2 regions of the Shouchella sp. JSM 1781072 genome follow, and region 1 is predicted to be linked to the other one. Evidence: riboswitches for the same ligand, from Rfam matches in the RefSeq annotation. Region 1 holds a riboswitch; the other holds the start of a gene.
What was found. A riboswitch is a leader RNA that binds a small molecule or an ion and turns the genes downstream of it on or off. The one in region 1 is predicted to bind S-adenosylmethionine.
Positions count from the first base shown of each region.

Region 2: it holds a riboswitch for S-adenosylmethionine, as region 1 does, so the genes downstream of both, metE (5-methyltetrahydropteroyltriglutamate--homocysteine S-methyltransferase) here and ACE1TH_RS12385 (methionine ABC transporter ATP-binding protein) in region 1, are expected to answer to the same signal.

Region 1 is NZ_JBHFQE010000002.1:552,430-559,922, forward strand. It holds gene ACE1TH_RS12370 (M20 family metallopeptidase) at 1-196, opposite strand, end outside; gene ACE1TH_RS12375 (MetQ/NlpA family ABC transporter substrate-binding protein) at 215-1,084, opposite strand; gene ACE1TH_RS12380 (methionine ABC transporter permease) at 1,107-1,787, opposite strand; gene ACE1TH_RS12385 (methionine ABC transporter ATP-binding protein) at 1,768-2,805, opposite strand; SAM riboswitch class I at 2,946-3,048, opposite strand; gene ACE1TH_RS12390 (sulfite exporter TauE/SafE family protein) at 3,170-3,946, opposite strand; gene ACE1TH_RS12395 (sulfurtransferase TusA family protein) at 3,985-4,215, opposite strand; gene ACE1TH_RS12400 (MBL fold metallo-hydrolase) at 4,238-5,350, opposite strand; gene ACE1TH_RS12405 (sulfurtransferase TusA family protein) at 5,367-5,933, opposite strand; gene ACE1TH_RS12410 (DsrE/DsrF/DrsH-like family protein) at 5,963-6,442, opposite strand; gene ACE1TH_RS12415 (metal-sensitive transcriptional regulator) at 6,534-6,794, opposite strand; gene ACE1TH_RS12420 (STAS domain-containing protein) at 6,961-7,493, shown strand, end outside.
Region 2 is NZ_JBHFQE010000001.1:1,705,802-1,713,294, forward strand. It holds gene ACE1TH_RS09085 (carbon starvation CstA family protein) at 1-830, shown strand, start outside; gene metE (5-methyltetrahydropteroyltriglutamate--homocysteine S-methyltransferase) at 914-3,190, opposite strand; cobalamin riboswitch at 3,338-3,468, opposite strand; SAM riboswitch class I at 3,520-3,622, opposite strand; gene ACE1TH_RS09095 (SEC-C domain-containing protein) at 3,808-4,815, shown strand; gene ACE1TH_RS09100 (YrvL family regulatory protein) at 4,842-5,270, shown strand; gene ACE1TH_RS09105 (uracil permease) at 5,293-6,804, opposite strand; gene ACE1TH_RS09110 (xanthine phosphoribosyltransferase) at 6,823-7,419, opposite strand.

The DNA of each region.
Region 1 (7,493 bases):
GGTGACCAGCAATGCCTTCTTTAATGGTGAAACCCGCTTCTCTTAATAACGTTGTTAAGGTTAAAGAAGCAAACACTTCTTCATTTCCGACTTCAGGATTTTCGTGAATTGCATGACTGGTTTTAATATACGTTAAACGATGTTGAATAAAGTGTTCTTGAATCGCTTCTTGAATTTCTTTTATCGCTGTTGGCATCTTGATCACTCCTCACCATTATCTAGGGTAGCTATTTAACTCATCTAATGAAATAGCTGTCGGGATTCGAGCCCCTTTATGTTCTTCTAGAATGACATTCTCCACGTCTTCCGACTGATAAAGCTCGACAAGGCGTTGCAACACAGGATTGTCTTGATCTTTTGTTTGAGCAGCAATGATATTAATATACGGTGTAGCTGTTTCGTCTTCTCTAAAAATAGCATCCTCTGCCGGACTAAGTCCCGCATCAACAGCGAATCCATTATTAATAACCGAAGCATCAACATCTTGCATTAAACGAGGCGCATTGGCCGGTGCGATTTCTGTTAGGGTTAATTCTTTCGGATTGTCTTTAATTTGATCAAGCCCACTTGTCACACCAAAGTCATCTTCTAATTCAAGCAAGCCTGCTTCTGCCAGCAACATTAAGTTTCGAGCTTGATTTGTAATTTCGCGATCGATCGTAATTTCAGCTCCATCTGGGATGTCATCGACATTGTCATATTTATCAGAATACAACCCCATTGGCGCAAGCACCGTTGAGCCAATAGCGGCTAAATCTAAATCGTGTTCTTCTCTAAAATTGTCAAAGAAAGATACCGTTTGGAACGCGTTTATATCAATCGAACCGTCTGCTAATGCTTGATTTGGCTGAACGTAGTCACTAAATCGTACAATTTCCACGTCAATGCCTTCTTCTTCGGCTAATTTTGCAACATGATCCCACTCAGGTGAGTCAGAACCAGTAATGCCTACTTTCACATCAACAGGGTTTTCTGGACTGTAGTCGTCTCCTACATCAGCAAGGGTCGATGTGTCGTTTCCGCATGCTGCTAACGTAAATGTTGTGGCACCTGCTATCAAAAAGGCTTGATGAATTTTTTTCATAATGGATTCTCTCCTTCTCTCTCTATCGTCTTCTTACTTTTTTAGAAGCGATGTTTCCAACTGTTTGAATCACTTGAACCATCAAAATTAAAATCATTACAGTTACAAACATTGTCCCATCATCAAAACGGTTATACCCATAGGCAATCGCAACATCGCCAATTCCGCCTGCCCCAATTGCACCAGCCATAGCGGTTGCACCTACAAGTCCGATCGTAGCAGTTGTCATGCTGAGAATAAGCGAACTCATTGCTTCAGGGACGAGAAATTTAAAAACGATTTGCCATTTCGAAGCCCCCATTGAATCAGCCGCTTCTATAATGCCTGGCTCAATTTCTAACAAAGAGTTTTCGATTAACCGCGCGATATAAGGACCTGCATAAAACACAAGCGGCACAATCGCAGCTGTTGTTCCTAAAGAAGTGCCAACAAGCAAACGCGTTAACGGAATAATAGCAACAAGCAAAATAATAAATGGAATCGACCGCAAGACGTTAATAACCGGATTAATCGCATTGTAGACAACACGGTTTTCCATAATATGACCTGGCCTCGTCACGACAAGAACAATGCCAAGTACGACTCCAAGAATCGCTGAAAATAATAATGACCATGCGACCATATAAATGGTTTCAAACATTGCGTCGACTAAAATATCACTTGAAATTTGCGGGCGTATCGGTTCAGGCAACCAGTCCAGCATAGTTCGTAACCTCCTTTACTTTGATTGAAACCGATTTGAAATAACGTTCAGCCGATTGCTGAGCAGCAGCTTCTCCTTTTAAACTTAGATAAATCGATCCAAACGTCGTTCCACGAATTTCGTGCATCGAAGCATGAAGTAGTGACACACGTAAACCTTGGTGAACTAAATCGTTTAACAGTGTGGATTGATCTGTATCGTCCGTTATATCGAGTTGATAAACCCGCTCATCGCTCCCTTTATTTGCGAGATGTTGCTTCACTTTTTGTGGAAGGTCATCAGGTATAATCGATCGAACAAATTTCTTCGTTGTCTCATGTACCGGCTGTGAAAGAATTGTTTCAACCTTCTCAGTCTCAACAATGTCTCCACTCTCCATCACTGCGACTTTGTTACAGATCTCACGAACAACACCGAGTTCATGCGTAATCATCAAAATAGTAATGTTGTATTCTTTATTAATTTGCTTTAAAAGCTGCAAAATCGAGCTCGTTGTTTCCGGATCAAGCGCCGATGTTGCTTCATCACATAAGAGAATTTCAGGGTTCGATGCAAGGGCCCGAGCAATCCCTACTCGCTGCTTCTGTCCACCTGAAAGTTGATCTGGATAACGTGAAGCAAATGCCTCTAAGCCCACATAGCTTAATAGGTCATTTACACGCTTATTCACAGCCGATTTCTTTGTCTTTACTAATCGCAATGGCGTCGCAACATTTTCAAATACCGTTTTTGACTGTAGTAGATTAAAGTGTTGAAAAATCATCCCGATATTTCGCTTTGCTCTTTGAAGTTGACGAGAATTTAGCTGCATCAAATTCTCTTTATTCACAATCACTTCACCTGCTGTGGGGCGTTCGATTAAGTTAACAGTCCGAATAAGTGTGCTTTTACCCGCTCCGCTAAAACCGATGACTCCATATATATCGCCTTTTTCAACTTGTAAATCAATTTCGCGCAATGCATGGATGTCTTGCCCATTAGATGAAAATGTTTTTGAGACACCTTTGAATTCAATCACACCATTTCCTCCTATCCATATTTGTTTAATCAGATTTTTTGATAAAACGCTCCCTAATATTTTCGTCTTTCCTTTTTAAAATGTAAAAAGCCCCTCTTCCAAAAATGAAAGAGGGGCGAAAAGTCAATGAATTATCCACGCTCTTATCATCCAGGAAGTTTTCCTGCAGGCATTAGCACCTTCCACCATAGTGGGGTTGCTGAAGCGTCATCGGGCCAGTCCCTCCGCTCCTCTTAATAAGAAAAATATTTAATTAGTTGTTGAACGTAGTGTAGCAGATTTTATTTTCAAAATGCAAGAGTTTTTTTAATAATTTTTCACGAAAGCGTTTCATCATAAAGCAATTTCTTTAATTACTTAGCAATTAAAAGAGTGTCCACCATATTTGAATCGCAGACCCTAGAATAAGCAGCGCTAGCAACCATTGCAGGACTTTCGTATTCATGTTTTGACCAAATTTCGCACCAATAGGTGAAGCAATTAAACTCGCAATAATCATAACAAGCGCAGGACCATATAATATTTGGTCGGTCGCCACTTTTCCAACTGTTGAGCCGATTGAGGAGATGAATGTGACCGCAAGAGAGGTCGCAATCGTTACTCGTGTAGGTAACTTTAAAACGGTTAACATAATCGGTACGAGTAAAAATGATCCCGCTGCTCCAACAATTCCAGAAGCAATTCCTACAATAAACGATAAACTAGCCGCAAGCCCTCGATTGAAGGAAATTTGATTGGCGGGTTGTTCAGAAATTTGTTTCTTAGGCAGAAACATCAAAACGACCGCAACCGTCGCAAGAACAGCATAAACAATGTTCACCGAGCTTTCTGTGAAGAAGTTTGATGCAAACGCTCCAATAAAACTTCCGACTAGAATGCTGCTCCCCATATAGACAATCAGTGTGCGATGTAAATACCCTGTACCTCGATAAGCCCACACACCTGCTATGGTAGCGAAGAAGACTTGTATGGCACTAATGCCTGATACTTCATGTGCCGTAAAAGCCGCGAAGCCAAACATTGGTGGTATAAAGAGGAGCATTGGGTATTTTATAATTGAGCCACCAACCCCAACCATTCCCGAAACAAATGAACCAAAAAAGCCAATGATGAAAATCGTGATGATGAACAAAATGTCCATAAATGTCTCCTAACCGAGAGGGATTCCTTTCCCTTCTCTTACTCGCCCTTTTTTATATGAAAGGTGAGAACTCCATCTTCTTCTTTTGACTTAAGCAATTCGTGACCTGTTGACCTTGCCCATGCTTCGAAATCCTTTAATGCTCCTTGGTCGGTTGCTTGCACCTCTAAAATATCCCCTACGTTTAGTGTCTTCATTTCTTTTTTCGTTTTAACAATTGGCATTGGGCATGCCAATCCTTTAGCGTCTAATACCTTGTTTACATTCATCGTAGTAGTCTCCTTTTTTTGTTTATCGAACGGCACAACGGTTTGGTCCAACTTCCATTTCCCGTTGTTCTTCTTCATTTGGTTCTTTTAAACCTAAATTGGTTTCGCGGATTTCTTGATAAGCATTCGGTTGTGGCGGCAGGTTGTCCGTCACCATGGAGCGAAATGTCGTTTTATCCTTCACATTTAAACCATGGTTTTTCTCAAATAAGACGCCCAACTTTTCTCCGACACTGCCATCTTTGTTTAATTCATCCACATTCATAAAATGAGCAGGTAGTACAATTAGCTCTGACGATAAGTCTTTGTATTTGGAATAGAGAGAGTTTCTCAAATCTGCTACCCAATCATCTGCTTTCCCTGCTAAATCTGGTCTCCCAATGGAATCAATAAACAAAATATCCCCTGTTAGTAAATATGCATCGTCAATCATAAAGGACGTTGAACCGATCGTATGACCTGGCGTATACAATGCCTGGATGTCAATTCTTGTTGACCCGACTTGAATGTGAGAACCATCTTCAATTGGCTCGTAATGAAACGTTACCCCTTCTGCATCTTTTGGCGGAAGCCAGTACTTTGCATTCGTTTGTTCCGCAATCGTCCGCCCTCCAGAAATATGATCCGCATGTAGGTGCGTGTCTAAAACATGGGTAATGGATGCTCTTTTTTCGCTAGCAAGAGTTAAGTAAGCATCTGTCATCCGCGCTGAATCGATAACAACAGCTTCACTACCCGAAATCAGCATATAAGAAAGACAGCCTTTTCCAAGCCTAACAAATTGGTATAACTCGCCCCCACTGATGAGGTCAGCGATTTTGATTGGCTCTAAATGCTCACTCCAAGCCTTCATGCCACCTGATAAATAAGAAACAGACAACCCTTCATCCACTAACATTTCTCCAACCATAATCGATGAATTTTCTTTCGCACATACGACTAGTATCGGTTGATCAGACGGGAGTTTCGGTAAAATTCCTTCTACCCCATCTAATAGATCAAAATAAGGAACATTCAAATAGTCAAATTGTATACCTTCCACTTTCCAATCCTCAAATGCATCTTCATTTCGAACGTCTAGAATAAACAATGGTTCTTGCTGAATGACTTTATTTGCTAATTCTTTTGTCGTCATCGCTGTTAAACTCACCTTAATTTCCTCCCTCGGTTTTCCATTGGCTCATACCAGGAATCACATTGACTACATGCTTATAGCCATTCTTCAATAACGTGTGTGCCGCTAATTCGCTTCGATTGCCGGTACGACAAACGACATAGATGGTTTTTTCTTTGTCGACCTCTTGTATTCTCTTTTCTAATTCTCCTAATGGCATTGATTGCGCGCCTGGAATATGAAACTCCTCATATTCATTCTTTTCACGAACATCAAGAATGGTCATAGGTTCGTTATTCTGAATGGCTGTTTGTAAGCCTTCATTGTTCACAACATGAGGAAAAGAAAGTCCTTCCTCTTCATGATCTCCAGCTACACGCAAATAATGTTTAAGGATGTCTCCATCTTCAACGGTGCCAATATAGCTATGCCCAGCTTTTTGTGCCCATGCTTTTAAATCAGCTGTCGAGCCTTTATCAGTTGCTTGGATTTGAACTACACTTCCTGGCTTGATGTCTTTCATCGCTTTTTTTGTCCGTACAATGGGCATTGGGCAGGCCAACCCTTTTGCATCGACGAGTAAGTCATATTTCATTTCTTCCATTACAAACACTCCCTTGATTACATCCATTTTTAGATGAATAGATTAACGTTTCCATCTTCAGCGTCTGCTAAATAAGCAGCAACCCCAGCATATTGACTACTTTCTCGTAATTCTTCTTTTTTTAATCCTAGTAAATCCATTGTCATCGTACATGCAACTAAGTTGATGTCTTGCTCTTCTGCTAGATCAATTAAATCAGCCAAGGGCATCGCATTATGCTTTTTCATAACGTTTTTGATCAACTTCGGACCAATACCAGCAAACTGCATCTTTGATAACCCCATCTTCTCCGATCCTCGTGGCATCATTTTGCCAAACATTTTCTCCATAAAACTTTTATTCGCTTTAATCGGCTCATCTTTACGTAGCGCATTTAATCCCCAAAATGTATGGAAAATTGTTACTTCGTGGTCGTAAGCCGCCGCTCCATTGGCAATGATGTACGCCGCCATCGCTTTATCATAATCACCACTAAATAAAATAATATTGGTTGTTTTTCCTTCACTCATACTATAATCCCTCCGCTTATATACACGTACCCCTATGGGTATTAAAAAATATAAAAATTTTTTCTAAGATAGACAGACTTTCCTGTCTACCTTAGCGGCTTTTCACGAGTAAATTGACAGCTTGATCCACGTATTCTTTCGTGTCTTCGCCCTCTTCAATCGCTTTTTGAACACATTCAACGAGGTTTTCACTAACAATCACACCCATTGTGCGGTCAATCGCTGTTCGAGAAGCAGAAAGTTGAGACACAACATCACGACAATCTTCGCCCTCTTCCATCATTTTTAACACGCCACGAATCTGACCCTCAATGCGTTTTAAACGATTTTTCATCTGATCTGTATATTCCAATCCTTTCACCTCTTTCTAATAACTTGTGACCTTATCATATACCCCTATAGGTATGTTGTCAACTCTTTGACTTCTAATCTCTAATGTTTTCAATTATTACGTTTATAACATATGATATAGACAAGCACGCACGCTTAACTAATAATAACCTTAAGGGGGGATGGTCATGTCACTATATAATTACATAAAAGCCAAGACATGGAATTTAACTGAACAGTGGTATGCTAATTTGGACAAATCAAAAGAAGGTGTATATAGCTCTAACGATCCAGTTAAAATTGACCGTTTAAAGAAACAAAATCATGATTTTCATGAATTATTTTGCGAGCTTTTCCGAGATGATTACAGTACGCAACAAAATGAAGCATTCGAAAAGTGGATTCTTTCTATCGCGAAAGATCAGGCTCATTTAGCGACACCGATTCCTGAGATTATTGAAGAATTTTTAAATGTACAAGAACAATACTTAACGCTTATTAGAGGCTATATCGCTGAAAATCGCGACACCGTCACGTTCGAACAATATGATGGCTGGCACAATATTCTTTTAAAAGGATTTAGAGAAATAGTGATTGCGTTTAGTAGAAGTAACATGGAGCAAGCGGATGAACAGTTACGAGCACAACAAGAAATGATTACAGAGCTAAGCTCACCGATCATTAAACTCCGCCGCCACATTGCCCTATTGCCTTTAGTAGG
Region 2 (7,493 bases), on a different contig from region 1:
TGCCTGCATTTACTGGGTTTTATAACGACCAACTTGGATTTTTATTTCCAATTTTATTTATTACCATTGCTTGCGGGGCCATCTCGGGCTTCCACTCCCTCGTTTCTTCTGGGACGACTTCTAAACAATTGGACAATGAGAAAAATGGACGCTTTGTTACGTATGGTTCGATGCTTTTAGAGGCGTTCGTGGCTATTATTGCCATTGGTTCGGTTGCTTACTTAACGATGGGGGAATTCTCAGCGCTTATGGCTCAATACAATGATCCAATTAGTGTGTTTTCTTTAGGAATTGGTGAGTTTATGAGCACATGGGGCTTGCCTGTTCAAGCTGGTATTACGTTTACTGCACTAGCAGCGTCCGCATTTCTAATGACCACACTTGACTCTGCTACACGGCTAATGCGGTACACGGTTTCTGAATTAGGCGATAGCATCAATGTTAAACTTTTATCGAATAAGCATTTTGCGACAATTACTGGTTTAATCGGGGCAACCGCCCTTGCATTATCTGGAACATGGCAAACGGTTTGGCCGTTATTCGGAGCCGCAAACCAGATGCTTGGAGCTTTAGCTCTTTTAGCTGTCACGATGTGGCTTGTTAAAACAAAGTCAAAAGCCTTGTTCGTCATCATTCCCATGATTTTCATGTTTATCGTTACAACGAGCGCTCTTCTCGTTATGCTTTACTCGAACTTCATGGCGCAAAACTACTTGCTTTCTGTGATCTGTTTTATCCTTTTCGTAATGTGTGTGTTTCTCGGAATTGAAGGGGCAAGAAGCGCTGGTAAGAAAGATAAGCCAACTGATTCAACAAACTTAAATGCATAAAAAAGATGTACGCTTGCGATCAAGAAGACCTCGAGCGTACATCTCACGCTTATCATTAAATTGATAAGCTTTTTCTTTGTGCGTTACTGAACGAGTTGAGACCGTTTCGCTTTCGCTGCTTTCACCATCGCTTTAAGTGCTTCCACGGTTTCAGCTTCTTTTCTTGTTTTTAAGCCACAGTCTGGATTAACCCAGAAAATGCGTTGATCAAGAACTTGCAGGGCGCGATTAATACTTGTTTCCATTTCTTCTTCTGTTGGTACACGTGGACTATGAATATCATAGACCCCTAGCCCAATCCCTTTGCTATACGTATAGTCTTCAAACGCTGTAATGAGCTCTCCATGACTTCGTGACATCTCGATTGAAATAACGTCTGCATCAAGTCCGTCTATCGCTTGAATAATATCTTGAAAGTCGGAGTAGCACATATGCGTATGAATTTGCGTTTGCGGCTCAACCGATTTTACAGAGAGCTGAAATGCTTTAACAGATTGATTTAAATAGGCTTTCCACTTCTCTCTCTTTAAAGGTAACCCTTCTCTTAATGCAGGTTCATCTACTTGAATGACCGTAATTCCTGCTCTCTCTAAAGCGAGCACTTCTTTTTCCAATGCAAGGGCAATTTGATTCACCACATCTTCTGCTTGTAGGTCAGTCCGTGGAAACGACCAGTTGTAAATCGTGACAGGACCTGTTAACATCCCTTTGACCGGTTTCGATGTTTTCGATTGTGCGACTAATGTTTCTTTGACAGTCATATCGTTTTGGAAAAAGACGTCCCCGAATATAACAGGCGGTTTCACGCATCTTGAACCGTATGATTGAACCCATCCATTTGATGTAAATTCAAAACCACCTAGCTTCTCGCCAAAAAATTCGACCATATCGGTACGCTCAAACTCTCCGTGCACAAGGACATCTAAACCAATCTCTTCTTGAATCTCAATCCAACGCTCAATTTCAGCATTAATAAAGGACTCATAGGCTTCATTCGTAATTTCCCCTTTTCGCCATTGCAACCTCGTTTTTCGAACGTCTGCTGATTGCGGAAAACTACCAATTGTTGTAGTCGGTAATGGCGGGAGTTGAAAGACTTCTTGTTGAAGTTCCATACGTTTATCCGCAGGAACCGCTCTTTTAGAATCTTCCGTTTTGCTGAGATCTAAAGCGGTACGGACTTCTTGGTTTGTGCGACTTGCCGATTGGTTTAACGTATCAATCGCCCGCTTTCCAACTTGTAGCTGTTTCACGTCTTGCTGCTGATTTAAGACTGCTTTAAGTTCATTCAACTCTGCTAATTTTTCTTCAGCAAATGATAAGGCAGCTTTTAAATCTTCAGGCAGCTTTTGTTCATGTTTTAGTGACACTGGCACATGAAGCAAACTACAAGAAGGTTGAAGAATTAATTGTTCTTGCCCAACTATTTTTGAAAGTTCTTCTACCATGGCGTGTGTCTTCGTTAAGTCTGTACGCCAGATGTTTCGACCATCAATTAGCCCAACTGCTAATGTTTTTTCTTTCGGGAATCCATGTTGCTTTAGTTTTTGTAAACTATCACTATAAACAAAATCTAATCCTATACCAGCAACAGGTAGCTTCGTCAAACGACTAAAATCATCAACTCCTTCAAAGTAGGTTTGTAGTAGAAGGTTCGCTTTTGGTGCTGACTCTGAGAACCATGTATAGACTTCTTCAGTAATCGACCATTCTTCCTCACTCATATCCCCAACTAAAATAGGCTCATCTACTTGAATCCACGCTACCCCAGCCTCTGCCAGCTGATTTAAAACGGTTGTATATAAAGGCAATAAGCTTCGAACATGATCAACAAATGAACGACTGCCGTATTGTTTTGATAGCTTAACAAATGTTACAGGGCCCAAGATTACTGGCTTTCCGGTTACCCCTAGTTCTTGCTTCGCTTCTTCAATTAAATCTAACCAGCGATTGTTTACGAGCTCCGGCTCTCTACCATCAAGTTCAGGTACGATATAGTGATAATTTGTGTCGAACCATTTTGTCATTTCAGCAGCAACCGCATGCTCACTGCCTCTAGCAATCGCAAAATACGTATCTAAATCAACGCTTCCACCTTCATAGTCAAAGCGATCAGGTACTAAGCCAAATGCTGTTGCTGTATCAAGTACCTGGTCATAGTGAGAAAAATCGCCGACAGGTATATAGTCAAGCCCTGCATCCTTTTGTTTTTGTAAATGATTCAAACGTAACTCTTTCTGTTTTTTTACGTAGTCGTCTTGCGCTAGTTTTTGATTCCAATAGGCTTCTAAATTTTTTTTCCACTCACGTTGCTCCCCAATTCTTGGAAAACCTAAGCTTGAACTTCTAACTCCACTCATTTTTTCTGCCTCCTCAAATAGTTGTACTCACCATAAAAAAATCCCTTTCAAGAGAAAGGGATAGGAAATATACCAAAAGATCACTAGCGAAAAAATGACAACTAGTTTAAAAGGCATGATTTCCACTCTTCTCTAGATCCGCGTAGAGCTAAGCAGAACGATTCGGCAGGCAATCTGACTTCGCACATACGTGCGTCACAGTGGCGGGACCGTCTTGGATTTTCACCAAGTTCCCCTATTAAGTAGTTGGACACTACACCGTTTCGTTTCACATATGAAATTAAAAAACCCTTTTCAATGAAAAGGGTTTATGCGATCGTATCGCATCCCCCTTATCTGCCAAAGTTCCCTTTGCTGGAATTAGCACCTTTTCCAATCGGAAAGGTTGCTGAAGCTTCGTCGGGCCAGTCCCTCCACTTCTCAATATAAAGAGTGTTTTCTTATGTATGAGTATTCAATTAATTTAGCATAAAGACTGAAAACTGTCAAAACATAATTCATACAAAAGATCCATTTTCATTTACTTAACGACTCAACAACAAAATTAACGGCTGTAAACCCTGCTTTTATGGCGCAAATCTGTTAAACTAAGAAAGTTGACGTAAGGAGGAACATCTATGATAAAGAGAAACGATCCTTGTCTATGTGGCAGTGGGAAAAAATATAAAAAATGTTGCATGCAAAAAGCAGAATCAAAAGCAATTGTCTCTCAAGAGCTTCATCAGTTAGAAACGGAAATGCTTTATACTGCATTTACCCGCTACCAAAAGGAATTAACAAACTGGGTGCAAAGTTACCACCATGTTTACCCAGACGTTGAAGAAAGTGTTACCGAGACCCTTTCAAGTATGCTGCTTGTATGGCTTATTTTCCACAAGCCTATTGAAGCAGACGGGCAAACCATATACGATACATTTCTTGAAAGCAAGTTAAGAAAAATTAAACGTCCACAAACAGCTACTATTATAGAAAGCTGGAAAGGAACAAAACCTGCTGTTCTTGAAGTAGTATCCGTAAATGAAGATCAATGTGAAAGCCTCCATTTATTCACGAATGAACGCTTAACTCACATCATTCCTGACGAACATAAAGACACAGTCGAGCCTGGCTCAACAATTATTGGTTTTCCGGCCAATGGGGAACATGCTATGAGCTTTGTCGGCCCAGTCATTAGCCATGTGCCTGCTAAAACAACGGACATTAAAAACAAAATTGATGCATTCCGTTCAGCTTCTGAAGGAGACAGCTTTACCTCTAAATGGCCCCAGCTTCTTTCGTCGTTACTTGCGGAGAATACGCCTGTCGTGAAAGTTGCCGACGATTTTGAATGGTCATCTGAACAAGTAAAAGAAACGGCCGATATTCTTTTAAGTGGCTTGAAAAAAGACCAACATCCACCGGAAATTGAACAACTCGCTTTAGAAAAATGGCATGCGTTTACTTCAGCTAAAAAAGTAAATATTCGTAAGCCTGAAGCATTTGCAGCTGCAATGGAATATGCGCTACAAGAATTTGCACCGCTTTCCGTTACACAAAAAGCATTAGCTGAAAAATATAACGTTAGTGCGTCAACCATTTCGAGTCGTTCGATTGAAATTACGAACGAATTGCGTCTAGCAGAATAATCTTTGAACAAAAGAAGGTCTGATTTATGCGGAAACCATCCCTTCAAACAGTGATAGGAATTGCTTTGCTCCTAATTGTTGTACTCGGATTTATATTTGTCCTGTACTATTTTGGCATGATTAGTCTGTTTTACCTTTTGGGAATAGAATATCGGTCGCTTTGGTCTTTAGCCTGGTTCGTCATTCTATTTCTTGTAAGTGGTGTAATCATCGAAATGATAACGAAGAGCCTCATTTATACCGTTGTGCCTAAGGTAAAACGCTATTCGCTACAAAAAGTATGCGAAATTACAATCCAGTTTGTGTTTATTTTTCCGCTTATTCATTTCCTTGAACGATTGTTTACATCGATAACGATTCCCGTTGTTACACAAGCGGCACTGGCATTTCTTATTGTTACGATTGAAACACTCATAGAAAATAAAGATTATACAAAACGAAATAAACCCATTTGAGTATCCTCAAATGGGTTTTTCGTTACGCAACGTTTTCTATTTTTTGATCGACCTCTACAGTTACCTTCTTTGATTCTCGATATCCAATGTAAACAAAGAAAAGACCGATTAACAGATAGCCGATTGTATAATCAAACGCAGCATTTACTGCTAACGAAGGGGCGTGCATAAAACCAAAGAAGGAGAGAAGCGCACCAATCGCTGAAAAGATCCCTGCTTTATAGAAGTCTTTGTCAATTAAAAAGACGGTGATAGCGCCTAAAATAATCGCTGTAAACATGGCACCTTGTCCAAGTGGGACAATTCCTTCAGAAATGCCTGCGACAACATCAGGTGCTTGATTGTTAAAGCGTGTCATCATATAGTTCGCAATATAAGGAAGCATCGCTAAAGCAATGGCTGGATAGTAACGCTTTGCATTGTTTGCAAACGTACTTCCGATCATTGACATCCCTACAAAGACTAGAATTGGGGCAACCGCAGCCATTGGAATTAATGCCGAAAAGGCACCAATCAAACCAGTAATGGAAGCAAGGGCGAAAACCCCAGCATTTAAAAGACTATAGCCACGACCAGCACCTAGCTGTTTGGCTCCCACAGTTGCAATATAAACCGTTGTCGGGAACATGCCGCCAAAACAAGCACCAAGCATAGCACCTATTCCATCTACTGCTTGACACTCTCGAACATCATAAGAATCCCCAGCAGCTGACATCGCATCCACATTATTCATTGTTTCAATCGCATTATAAATCGTAATCGGAATTAAAATCCCTAATAACCCGATCAGTGCACCAAAGAGATACGTCATCCCTTCAAAAGCGGCAAGGGTTGGTAAAAATGGATAAAAGCCGACGTTGCTTAACGCTTCTGTTACATCACTACTAGTTTGGTAACCAAGGACAAAGGCCAAAGCGACACCAACAATAATGGCAAATAAAGAGGCTGGAATGTTAAACGGCAACGCAACTTTCGCCACAAACCCTAGTAAAATTACCGCCATGGCTACAAGACCAATAATCGGAATTTCAAAAACAGAAAACAACATTTCTCCAGCAACAAAGGTAAACGCAACACCGGCCAAAGCTCCTAATAGCGCAGGTCTTGGCGTATGTTTTCGAACCCAGTTTCCAAAGAATGCGACAAGTGCCTCTACAAGACCTGATAAAAATGCAGCAGCGACCGCAATTTTCCATGCTAATTCATGATCGTTTGTTAACGCTAAAGCTGGCGCTGTCACACCAAACAAAAAGACAAACATAACAGGTGTGGATACACCATAGGATAAGGCTGTCACATCTGTACGATTTTCCTTCTGCGCTAACCGCTTTGCCATATGGGCGTAATAGACATTTCCTGCAATGACAGCGACTGCAACACCAGGTATGATTCGACCGAAGACAAGATCGGTTGAAAAGCCCATCGCTAAAAGCGACACGGTGATGACAACAAAATTTGCTAAATTGTTCTGAAAGAGTGCAAAAAACGCATCGATATCTTGTCTTTTAAATAATGGATAATGTACTTGATTCACGTTGTCTCTCACCCTTCGTTAGTTGTTTTGTGCAACTGGCTCTTCTACGAACGTCACAGTAGACTGTTCAAGTGAAGCAATACGTGCGAGAGATTCAATCCGTAGTCCTCTTTCTTCAAGCTTTTTTCGTCCATTTTGGAACGATTTTTCTATCACAATACCGACACCTACGACTGAAGCACCAGCTTGTTCAACAATATTGATTAGGCCTGACGCCGCTTCTCCATTTGCGAGAAAATCGTCAATCAGTAAAACCCGATCCCCTTCTTCAATTAAATCTTTAGAAACCGTCACCTCGGAATATTCCTGTTTGGTAAAGGAATAGACGCGACTGGAATAGACATTGGCTTGATTCATTGTGACCGATTTTTTCTTACGTGCGAAAATTAACGGCGTTTGTAATTGATGCGCACACATAAAACTAGGCGCAATTCCGGAAGACTCAATCGTAATAACCTTTGTTACCTGTTCATCTTGAAATAAACGAGCAAATTCTAACCCAATTTCAGTCATTAACTGAGTGTCGACTTGATGATTAAGAAATTGATCTACTTTAAGGACTCCTGTAGATAGTACGGTTCCTCGTTCAATAATGGCATCTTGTAATTGTTTCATGTTTCACCCTCCTAAAATATAAAAAAGCCGAAAGATAAACGGTTTAACCGAGTGATCTTTCGGCTTCTCAACAT